Niveibacterium microcysteis: one gene and its partners. The main gene of each other region encodes a partner of the protein of the gene in region 3 in a complex. Links are inferred from orthologs where the notes say so. Each region holds a gene or a part of one and is shown on either strand. Other genes may lie near its edges.

Region 1 (2,847 bases), 1.2 Mb from region 3 along the record:
GGCGGGCAAGGCGACAAGAGCGGCGGCCAGCGGGAACATGTGCCGGTGCTGGCGCGTGCTGCTGTTGCAACCGGAATTTCGGGCCTGTTCATGGAAACCCATCCGGATCCGGCCAAGGCGCTGTCCGATGGCCCGAACGCCTGGCCGCTGCAGAAGATGCGTGCGCTACTGGCGACGCTCAAGGAGATCGATCAGCTGGTGAAGCGTCACGGCTTCATCGAAACGACACTGTGATCACGCACGTCGTCCTGCTGAAGCTCAGGCCGGGGGTGGCGGTCGATTCCACCGCTGCCCGCGAAGCCCATGCGGCCATGAGCGCGCTGCCGACCAAGGTGCCGCAGATCCGCACATGGCAGTGTGGGTTCAATACCACGCCGGACGTGTGCGGTTGGGACTACGTGCTGGTCTCCGGCTTCGACAGTCGTGAAGCGCTGGAAGCCTATTTTGTGCATCCAGAGCATCTGAAGGTGGTCGCGCTGTGGGAGCCGATTTCGGACCTGGCTTTCGGCGATCTCGAAAGCTGAAGTCTGCGCACGGTCAAAGCGCCGACATACTCGGCAGCTTAAAATTAAAAAGTTTCATCGGTCATGCGCGTCCGGGACACTCCCCCGTCAGCGGGCGCCGCACCGCCGGTTTTCCGGCGGGTGAGAGGGATGCCGCCCCCATAGGCGGCACAGTCTTGATAGAGAAAAGGGAAAAACCATGAGTGCTATCGTTGATGTAGTCGCCCGCGAGATCCTTGATTCGCGCGGCAACCCCACGGTTGAAGCGGATGTGCTGCTCGAATCTGGCGTGATGGGCCGCGCAGCGGTGCCGTCGGGCGCCTCCACCGGTTCGCGCGAAGCGATCGAACTGCGCGACGGCGACGCCGCTCGCTACCTGGGCAAGGGTGTCCAGAAGGCTGTCGACAACATCAACACCGAGATCTGCGAAGCGCTCGTGGGCCTCGACGCCGAAGAGCAGGCTTTCATCGACAAGACGATGATCGACCTCGACGGCACCGAGAACAAATCGCGCCTGGGCGCCAACGCGCTGCTGGCCGTGTCGATGGCTGTCGCCCGTGCTGCTGCCGAAGAAGCCGGTCTGCCGCTGTATCGCTACTTCGGTGGTTCGGGCGGTATGAGCCTGCCGGTGCCGATGATGAACGTCATCAACGGCGGAGCCCACGCGAACAACAGCCTGGACTTCCAAGAATGCATGATCCTGCCGATCGGCGCGCCGACCTTCAAGGAAGCGCTGCGCTACGGTGCTGAGGTGTTCCACAACCTCAAGAAGATCCTGGACAAGAAGGGCTACCCGACCTCGGTGGGTGACGAAGGCGGCTTCGCCCCGAACGTCTCTGGTGCTGTTGAAGCGCTGGAACTGATCGTTGAAGCGATCGAGAAGGCCGGTTACGTGGTTGGCAAGGACATCGTCCTGGGTCTGGACTGCGCCGCTTCCGAGTACTTCAAGAACGGCAAGTACGAGATGGAAGGCGAGAAGCTGTCGCTGACCCCGGCTCAGAACGTTGATTTCCTTGCTGGCCTGGTCGACAAGTTCCCGATCATCTCGATCGAAGACGGCATGGCCGAAGGCGACTGGGAAGGCTGGAAGCTGCTGACCGACCGCTTGGGCAAGAAGGTTCAGCTGGTGGGCGACGATCTGTTCGTCACCAACACCAAGATCCTGAAGGAAGGTATCGACAAGGGCATCTGCAACTCGATCCTGATCAAGGTGAACCAGATCGGTACCCTGACCGAGACCTTTGCCGCCGTCGAAATGGCCAAGCGCGCCGGCTACACCGCCGTGATCTCGCACCGTTCGGGCGAAACCGAAGATTCGACCATCGCTGACATCGCTGTCGGCCTGAACGCTGGCCAGATCAAGACCGGTTCGCTGTCGCGTTCGGATCGTATCGCCAAGTACAACCAGATCCTCCGCATCGAAGAAGATCTGGGCGATGTCGCGTTCTACCCGGGTCTGTCGGCGTTCTACAACCTGCGTAATCGCTGATCGACTGCCGGCGCAAGCCGGTTGCCGAATCACTGGAAAGGGCCGCTCAGCGGCCCTTTCTCTTTGATATTCCGATAGAATTCGCGCGTTTTCAGCTTCTAATGACGATCGGTTCCACATGAAGTGGCCAGCCCTGATTCTTGTCGCACTGCTCGGTGTGTTGCAGTACCCGTTGTGGTTCGGCAAAGGGGGGTGGACCCGCGTCAGAGAGCTTGACCAGCAGGTGCAGGCGCAACGCGAGAGCAATGCCAAGCTTGAGGCGCGCAATGCGGGCCTTGAGGCCGAGGTACGGGATCTGAAAACCGGCTACGAAGCGATCGAGGAGCGTGCCCGCTACGACCTCGGGCTTGTGAAGCCGAACGAGACCTACGTCCAGTTGCCGCAACAGAAATGACAAGGGCCGCATCGCGGCCCTTCTGTTTTGTCAGGCTTCGCCTGGTTTTGCGCGCTTCCAAAGCACGTCGCTGCCACCTGCGCAACGGTTCAGATGGCGCCCCAGCACGAAGAGTAAATCCGAGAGCCGGTTCAGATACTGACGCACCGGCGGGTGAATGCTCTCCTGGTGGGCAAGTGTGACGATTGCGCGCTCGGCACGTCGTGCAACGGTACGAGCGAGATGCGCCAACGAGGCAGCGCGGGAGCCGCCGGGCAGGATGAACTCCTTGAGTGGCGGAAGCGATGCGTTGTAGTGGGCGAGGGCGTCGTCCAGCCGCAGCACATGTGCTTCAGTGACCATCGTATAGCCGGGGATGCAAACTTCTCCGCCAAGGTCGAACAGGTCGTGCTGGACGTGATCCAGCAAGGTTCTGACGTCGTCCGGCAGTGTCTCGGCCAGCAGCACGCCAAGCAGCGAGT
Region 2 (2,904 bases), 2.4 Mb from region 3 along the record:
GACCGCCCGCATCAATGACCTGACCGGTCATTTCAAGGAACACACCAAGGATCACCACTCCCGTCGCGGCCTGCTCGCGCTTGTCAGCCAGCGTCGTAAGCTGCTGGACTACCTGAAGCGCAAGGAAGTCGACCGCTACCGCAGCGTTATCGAACGCCTGGGCCTGCGTAAGTAATCGACGGCTGTCAGCCGTGATCACGACGCAACTCCCGCGGTTCGGCTGATATCGCAATGCCGGCGAGCCCTACGGGCCACGCCGGCATTGTTCCATTTGAAGCTCCGTTGCGCAGACGCGCGGCATTCGCCGCAGGCGTTGCTCCGCGACGGGCAGACTGAAAGGATTTCCCTTGCTGCCTACTCCGACCAAGAAGACCTTCACGTACGGCTCCCAGACGGTCACCATGGAGACCGGCGAGATCGCCCGTCAAGCACACGGTGCCGTCGTCGTCTCTGTTGAAGATACCGTTGTTCTCGCCACCGTCGTCGCCGCCAAGAACCCGAAGCCGGGTCAGGATTTCTTCCCGCTGACGGTCGACTACATGGAGAAGTTCTACGCCGCGGGCCGTATCCCCGGCGGGTTCTTCAAGCGCGAAGGTCGCCCGACCGAAAAAGAGACGCTGACCTCGCGCCTCATCGATCGCCCGATCCGTCCGCTGTTCCCGGATGGTTTCTATAATGAAATCCAGGTTGTGGTGACCGTGCTGTCGCAGAACCCGGAAGTCGATGCCGACATCCCCGCGATGATCGGCGCTTCGGCCGCACTTGCGCTGTCCGGTGTTCCGTTCCAAGGCCCGATCGGCGCTTGCCGCGTCGGCTACGCGAATGGCGAATACATCCTGAACCCGACCGTTACCGAACTGAAGACCAGCCAGATGAACTTGGTGGTGGCCGGTACCGAAGTTGGCGTGATGATGGTCGAATCGGAAGCAAACGAGCTGCCGGAAGACGTGATGCTCGGCGCCGTCGTTTTTGGCCATCAGCAGATGCAGACCGTGATCAACGCGATCAACGAACTGGCTGATGAAGCGGGCAAGCCGGAATGGGACTGGCAGCCGCCGGCCAAGAATGAGGCGCTCGCGGCCAAGGTTGAAGAGCTCGCGCTGGCTGGTCTGAACGAAGCCTTCGGCCTGACGGTCAAGCAGCAGCGCAGCGACCGTATCAAGGAAGTGACCGCCGCGACCATCGCTGCGCTCGCAACCGGTGAAGACGGTGCGCCGACCGATGCGCAGATCAAGGATCTGTTGTTCGGCCTGGAGTCGCGGATCGTCCGCAACCGTATCCTGAATGGCGAGCCGCGCATCGACGGTCGCGACACCCGCACGGTGCGCCCGATCACGATCCGTACTGGCGTGCTGCCGCGCACCCACGGCTCGGCCCTGTTCACCCGTGGCGAGACTCAGGCGCTGGTCGTTGCGACCCTCGGTACTGGCCGCGATGAGCAAATCATCGATGCCATCGCCGGTGAGTACAAGGAGCGCTTCATGCTCCACTACAACTTCCCGCCCTTTGCGACCGGCGAAACCGGCCGTGTCGGCGCGCCGAAGCGCCGTGAGATCGGCCATGGCCGTCTTGCCAAGCGCGCCCTGGTTGCAGCCCTGCCGCCGGACAACGAGTTCAGCTACACGATGCGCGTGGTCTCTGAGATCACCGAATCGAACGGCTCGTCCTCGATGGCTTCGGTGTGTGGTGGGTCGCTCGCGATGATGGATGCCGGTGTCCCGCTCAAGAATCACGTGGCAGGCATCGCCATGGGCCTGATCAAGGACGGCAACCGTTTTGCGGTGCTGACTGACATCCTGGGTGATGAAGATCACCTCGGCGACATGGACTTCAAGGTTGCCGGTACCGAAAACGGTGTTACCGCTCTGCAGATGGACCTCAAGATCGACTCGATCAACCCGGCCATCATGAAGAAGGCGCTGGAGCAGGCGCGCGAAGGCCGCATGCACATTCTGGAGCTGATGAAGCAGGCCATGGGCGGGCACCGGACCGAGTTGTCCGAGTTCGCGCCGCGTCTGCTGACCATCAAGATCAATCCGGAGAAGATCCGCGACGTGATCGGCAAGGGTGGCGCGGTTATTCGTGCGCTGACCGAAGAAACCGGCACCGTGATCGACATCCAGGATGATGGCACCGTGACCATCGCTTCGGTGGATGGCGCCAAGGCGGAACTCGCCAAGAGCCGGATCGAAGCGATTGCGGCTGACGTCGAAATCGGCAAGATCTACGAAGGCCCGGTGCTCAAGATTCTTGAGTTCGGCGCAATCGTCAACATCATGCCGGGCCGCGACGGCTTGCTGCACGTCTCTCAGATTGCGAATAAGCGCGTTGAGAACGTCTCCGACTACCTCAAGGAAGGCCAAGTCATCCGCGTCAAGGTCATCGAGACCGACGACAAGGGCAAGATTCGCCTGAGCCTAAAGGCAGTTGAGGCAGAGGCGCAGCAACAGCAGCAGTAAGCGCTTCCGTCGTCAAGCAAAGGGCCCGTTCGCGGGCCTTTTGTTTTTTGTGTTGTCCGCGCAGTGGTCGGTGCTTGGTTAGAATCGCCGATCGATTCGAGGTAATTCATGTCCCAGTTCAGTATGTCCGCCGACGCGCCCGATCCGTTGCTTGCCAAGCTCAAGCTGCCGCCACACTCAATCGAGGCGGAGCAGTCCTTGATTGGTGGTCTGCTGCTGGACAACGAGGCATGGGACCGCATCGCTGATCTGGTCAACGAAAGCGACTTCTACCGCGACGACCATCGTCGCATCTTTCGGCACATCGCCACCTTGGTCGAGCAGGGCAAACCTGCCGACGTCGTGACTGTGTTCGAGTCGCTCGACAAGTCGGCTGAGGCCGCACAAATCGGTGGCCTTGCCTATCTGGCCGAAATCGCAAACAACACCCCGTCGGCGGCAAATA
Region 3 (4,838 bases):
GGGGAAGCCAAGATGAGTCAGGTGCACCCGGATCTGGTGCGTCCGGCCGGTCTTGATCTGCACCTCGACCAGACTGAAACGCTCCCAGCGCGCCACGAGCCGTACGATGCTGTGCGAAGCCTTGCCATCCTTATCCACCGTAACGCGCCGCTCGCCTTCTTCGGTCAGGTACTTGGTGAGAGCAAGCTTGATGTGCTGAACCGGGTTCGGCCACTTGCCAACCACCAGCGCCAGATAGCGCTTGTCCAAGCCGCCTTCGCGCAGCACATCATGCAGCTTGCTGAGCGCCGACCGCTTCTTGCCGATCAGCAGGATGCCGGAGGTCTCACGATCGAGCCGGTGCGCCAACTCGAGAAACCGCTGCTGCGGCCGCTGCTGTCGCAACTGCTCGATCACGCCAAAGCTCACCCCGCTGCCACCATGCACCGCAGTACCTGCCGGCTTGTTGATCGCCAGAAGCGCGTCGTCTTCAAACAGGATCGGGAACTCACGGCCCGGCACCGGCGCCTTGTCGGCCTTTTCAGCCAGGCGCAATGGCGGAATCCGCACCTCATCGCCCGCCGCGAGCCGGTAGGTCTGATCGATGCGCCCTTTATTCACCCGCACCTCGCCGCTGCGCAAGATTCGGTAGATCAGGCTCTTGGGCACGCCTTTGCAGACGCGGATCAGAAAATTGTCGATGCGCTGACCTGCATCGTTTTCGTCGATCAGCACTCGCTGGACGGCTGGGGGGGCGGACGGGGTTTTGCCTTGCAAGACCATGTTGAATATACTGCTTGGGTTCGTCCGGTACGTCCGGCTCGGGCCGCACCTCGCAGGATGCAGGTACGGACCAGTCGGCGATGAGCTCAGCTCCCAGAGGAACGCCAAGCCAACCGTCGCTGGAGCACAAAAGCTCGCGATGGTACCCAAAAAACACTTGACCACATAGTTGGCGCGCAACTCGCAGAATGCAAGGCCCTGAGCGGTCGGCCGAACCTCGCCGAGACTGCAGGACCGATCAGTACGAATCCCGCGACTCTTTTTGAAAACGAACCATCGCATGACAGCGTTCCCGACAATCTGAGTACGCCGTCCGAATCGGACGGTGCGGTTCGTTCTGCCCGCTTGCGCGCGGGAGAACAACACCAATGAAGCGCATGCTTTTTAATGCGACGCAGGCCGAAGAACTGCGCGTCGCGATCGTAGATGGTCAGAAATTGATCGATCTCGATATCGAATCGGCCGCCAAGGAACAACGCAAGAGCAACATCTACAAAGGCGTCGTGACACGCGTCGAGCCCAGCCTCGAAGCAGCCTTTGTTGACTATGGCGCCGAACGCCATGGCTTTCTGCCGTTCAAGGAAATTTCCCGCGCCTATTTCAAGGAAGGTGTAGAAGCTTCCCGCGCCCGCATTCAGGACGCGATCAAGGAAGGCCAGGAACTGATCGTCCAGGTTGAGAAGGACGAACGTGGCAACAAGGGCGCAGCCCTGACCACCTTCATCTCACTGGCCGGCCGCTACCTGGTGCTGATGCCGAACAACCCCCGCGGCGGTGGCGTTTCGCGCCGCGTTGAGGGTGACGACCGCGCGGAATTGCGCGACGCGCTGGATCAACTGGACGTGCCCACCGGCATGAGCATGATCGCTCGCACCGCAGCGATCGGCCGTGCAGCCGAAGAACTGCAGTGGGACCTGAACTACCTCGCCCAGCTGTGGAAAGCAATCGAAGGAGCAGCCAAGGGCCAGAGCGGCGCCTACCTGATCTATCAGGAAGGCAGCCTCGTGATCCGTGCGATCCGCGACTACTTCTCCTCCGACATCGGTGAAATCCTGATCGACACCGACGACGTGTACGAGCAGGCGCGCCAGTTCATGGCGCATGTGATGCCGACCAATGTGCATCGCGTGAAGCGCTACCGCGACGATGTTCCGCTGTTCTCGCGCTTTCAGATCGAACACCAGATCGAATCGGCGTACTCGCGCCAGGTAAATCTGCCTTCGGGCGGTGCCGTGGTGATCGACCATACCGAAGCGCTGGTCGCGGTCGACGTGAACTCGGGCCGCGCAACCCGCGGCGCGGACATCGAAGAAACCGCGCTGAAGACCAACCTCGAAGCCGCGGACGAAGTGGCCCGCCAGCTGCGCCTGCGTGACTTGGGCGGCCTGATCGTCATCGACTTCATCGACATGGAAAACCCGAAGAGCCAGCGCGAGGTGGAAAACCGCCTGCGCGACGCCCTTCGCCATGACCGCGCCCGTGTTCAGACCGGCAAGATCAGCCGCTTCGGCCTGTTGGAGCTCTCGCGTCAGCGCCTGCGCCCGGCGCTCGCCGAAACCAGTTACATCACCTGCCCGCGCTGTACCGGCACCGGCCATATCCGCTCGACCGAATCGGCTGCGCTGCACATCCTGCGCATCCTCGAAGAGGAAGCGATGAAGGAGAACACCGGCGCGCTGCACTGTCAGGTACCGGTTGATGTCGCAACCTTCCTGTTGAACGAAAAGCGCGACGACATCGCCAAGATCGAGCTGCGCCACAAGGTCAACCTGCTACTGATCCCGAACCGCCATCTGGAAACGCCGGCGCACGAGATCGTCCGTCTGCGTCACGACCAGCTGAACTCGGAAGAGCTGAACCTGCCCAGCTACAAGATGGCGCAGATGCCGGCCGACGCAACCTATGCGCCGCCGTCCGCCAACACCGAAGGCAAGCCCCCGCGCCAGGAAGCCGCGATCCGCTCGTTCACGCCGGACCAGCCGGCCCCGATCGTTGAGCCGAAGACCGAGGCCGCACCGGTCGCCCCTAGCGCGACTGTGCAGCTGGGCCCCAGCCTGTTCCAACGCATCCTGAACTGGTTCCGTGGTGGTGACGCCACCACCGCGGCGCCGGCCGCGAAGCCTGCCGAGACCAAGGACGCGGGCCGCAACGGACGTCGCAACGAGCGTAGCCGTGGCGAGCGCGGTGGCCGTGGCAACCGGGAAGAACGCGGCGAACGCGGCGAGCGCAATCGCGACGCCCAGAAAGGCCGCGACGAGCAACGCAACCGCAACGAAGCGCGTGGCGAAAAAGGCCGTGACCGCCAGGGCGCCAAGCCCGAAGCCGTTGCCGAACAGGCAACCAAGCCGCAACGCGAAGGTGGAGAACGCGGTCGTCGCGATGAAAACCGTGGCGAACGCGCGGAGAAGCCTGAGGGCCAGACGCAGGAACGCCGCGAACGCCAGCCGCGCGAGCCACGTGAACCGCGTCAGCCGCGTCAGCCGAAACCGGCCGCAACTGAAGCCGATATCGCGACCGTGATCGACACCGGCGCCATCGAAGGTGCCAGCGCCGCCCCCGAGATCGCACCGCAAGCGGATGAAGGCGAAGGCACTAGCCGCCGTCGCAACCGCCGCGGCCGCCGCGGCGGCGAACGCCGTAACAACGAAGCTGCGGCGCAGGAGCAAGGCGATAGCGCGAACCGCCCGGTCGAGATCATGTTCTATCCAACACCGGAGGCCGCCGCAGCCGCTGCGGAAGCACAAGCCGCAGCCGACGCTGCGCGCCGTGCGGAAGCCAAAGCCCGCAGAGCCGAACGTGACGCAGAGCGCCAAGCTCACCGCGAACGTCGCCAACGCCAGGCACCGGTAGAAATCATGTTCTACCCGACGCCGGAAGCCGCTGCCGCCGCTGCTGCAGCGAAAGAGGCCGCGACGACCGAAGCGCTTCCCAGCAGTGCGCCGGTGGTCGAGCCTGTCGCCGCGCCAGCCACCGCAGCAAGCGAAACCGTCGCCGTCACCGCAGTCGTTGAGGCAATCGCGAACGAGCCGGCCCCTGCCGTGGTCGAAGCGGCGCCAATCGCTCCGGTTGCGCAGGCCGAGCTTGCTCAAGAGGAACCACTGCCCGTTCGCGCGGCCGCTGCACGCACCCAGGCTCAACTGCCGTTCGACCTGAGCGCGGTGCTGAAGAGCGATGAGCTCGTCATGATCGAAACGCGCAGCGACGCACCGGCAGCACCTGCCGCCGCCCCGGTAAGCTCGGACGAAGCGCCCGCGCGTCGCCGTCGCCAACGGCCGGCGCGCCCGGTCGTCGCCGACGAGCCGCTGCAGCAAGTCGAAACGCGCAACGAGTAAACCAGCTCGGGCCGCACAAACCAAAACGCCCCGCTGTCCTCTGGTCAGCGGGGCGTTCTCATTTGAGGTCGGCACCGCAGCGCCGGTAGCCGACGCACCTACACCTTGCCCGCCTTGATGGCCGCCAACATGGCCACCACACCGTCTTCGCACAGATCGAGCACATGCTCGAAACCCGCGTCACCGCCGTAGTAGGGGTCGGGCACGTCAAGACCCACGCCGTCGGCGATGAAATCCCGGAACAAGTGCAGCTTGCCCGCATGCTCCGGCGGACAGAGTCGTTTCATGTGGGCGAGATGGCCGCGATCCATCGCAACCAGCAAGTCGAATACCTCGAAATCCGCCGCAGCCAGCTTGCGCGCACGCAATTTGCCAAGCTCGTAGCCACGCCGTTTGGCCGCGCGTTGCGAACGCGGATCAGGCGCCTCGCCAGCATGCATGCCCTGAATCCCGGCCGAGTCCACTTCGACGTCGGCGCCCGATGCCGCGATCATGGCCCTCGCTACCCCCTCTGCGGTGGGGGAGCGGCAGATGTTTCCAGTACAGATGAACAGTACGCGCTTCATGCTCTGAGTTTTTCTCGTTGTTGTCTTCGTATTGCCGGCCGCCCACCGCACAGGCGGATCGAAGCCGAGAGTGAATCAGGGTGTGCCGTGCTGATCGGCACCAAAGGCGCGCTGGCGCAGCCGGAACAGTTCATCTCGCGCAGCGGCCGCCTTCTCGAACTCCAGGTTTCGCGCGTGC

Evidence for each region. The genes of interacting proteins can lie anywhere in the genome.
Region 1: the proteins of JY500_RS14995 (region 3) and eno are in contact, whole or in part, in a solved structure (PDB 2FYM), measured with the Escherichia coli proteins. The link is inferred for Niveibacterium microcysteis from one-to-one orthologs.
Region 2: the proteins of JY500_RS14995 (region 3) and pnp are in contact, whole or in part, in a cryo-EM structure (PDB 9QH0), measured with the Escherichia coli proteins. The link is inferred for Niveibacterium microcysteis from one-to-one orthologs.

Annotation. Positions count from the first base shown.
Region 1 is NZ_CP071060.1:2,096,052-2,098,898, forward strand. It holds eno (phosphopyruvate hydratase), read left to right. Parts: upstream 1-702; coding sequence 703-1,992; downstream 1,993-2,847. Other genes in the region: kdsA (3-deoxy-8-phosphooctulonate synthase), read left to right, coding at 1-234; JY500_RS09515 (Dabb family protein), read left to right, coding at 231-524; ftsB (cell division protein FtsB), read left to right, coding at 2,111-2,386; JY500_RS09530 (cob(I)yrinic acid a,c-diamide adenosyltransferase), read right to left, coding at 2,417-2,847. UniProt on the Escherichia coli protein: Catalyzes the reversible conversion of 2-phosphoglycerate (2-PG) into phosphoenolpyruvate (PEP). It is essential for the degradation of carbohydrates via glycolysis.
Region 2 is NZ_CP071060.1:921,055-923,958, forward strand. It holds pnp (polyribonucleotide nucleotidyltransferase), read left to right. Parts: upstream 1-350; coding sequence 351-2,459; downstream 2,460-2,904. Other genes in the region: rpsO (30S ribosomal protein S15), read left to right, coding at 1-175; dnaB (replicative DNA helicase), read left to right, coding at 2,568-2,904. UniProt on the Escherichia coli protein: Involved in mRNA degradation. Catalyzes the phosphorolysis of single-stranded polyribonucleotides processively in the 3'- to 5'-direction. Also involved, along with RNase II, in tRNA processing.
Region 3 is NZ_CP071060.1:3,308,103-3,312,940, forward strand. Bases 747-4,294 are described here. They hold JY500_RS14995 (Rne/Rng family ribonuclease), read left to right. Parts: upstream 747-1,130; coding sequence 1,131-4,094; downstream 4,095-4,294. Other genes in these bases: JY500_RS14990 (RluA family pseudouridine synthase), read right to left, coding at 747-762; JY500_RS15000 (low molecular weight protein-tyrosine-phosphatase), read right to left, coding at 4,193-4,294. In the rest of the region: more of JY500_RS14990, read right to left, coding at 1-746; more of JY500_RS15000, read right to left, coding at 4,295-4,660; excinuclease ABC subunit UvrB, read right to left, coding at 4,736-4,838. UniProt on the Escherichia coli protein: Endoribonuclease that plays a central role in RNA processing and decay. Required for the maturation of 5S and 16S rRNAs and the majority of tRNAs. Also involved in the degradation of most mRNAs.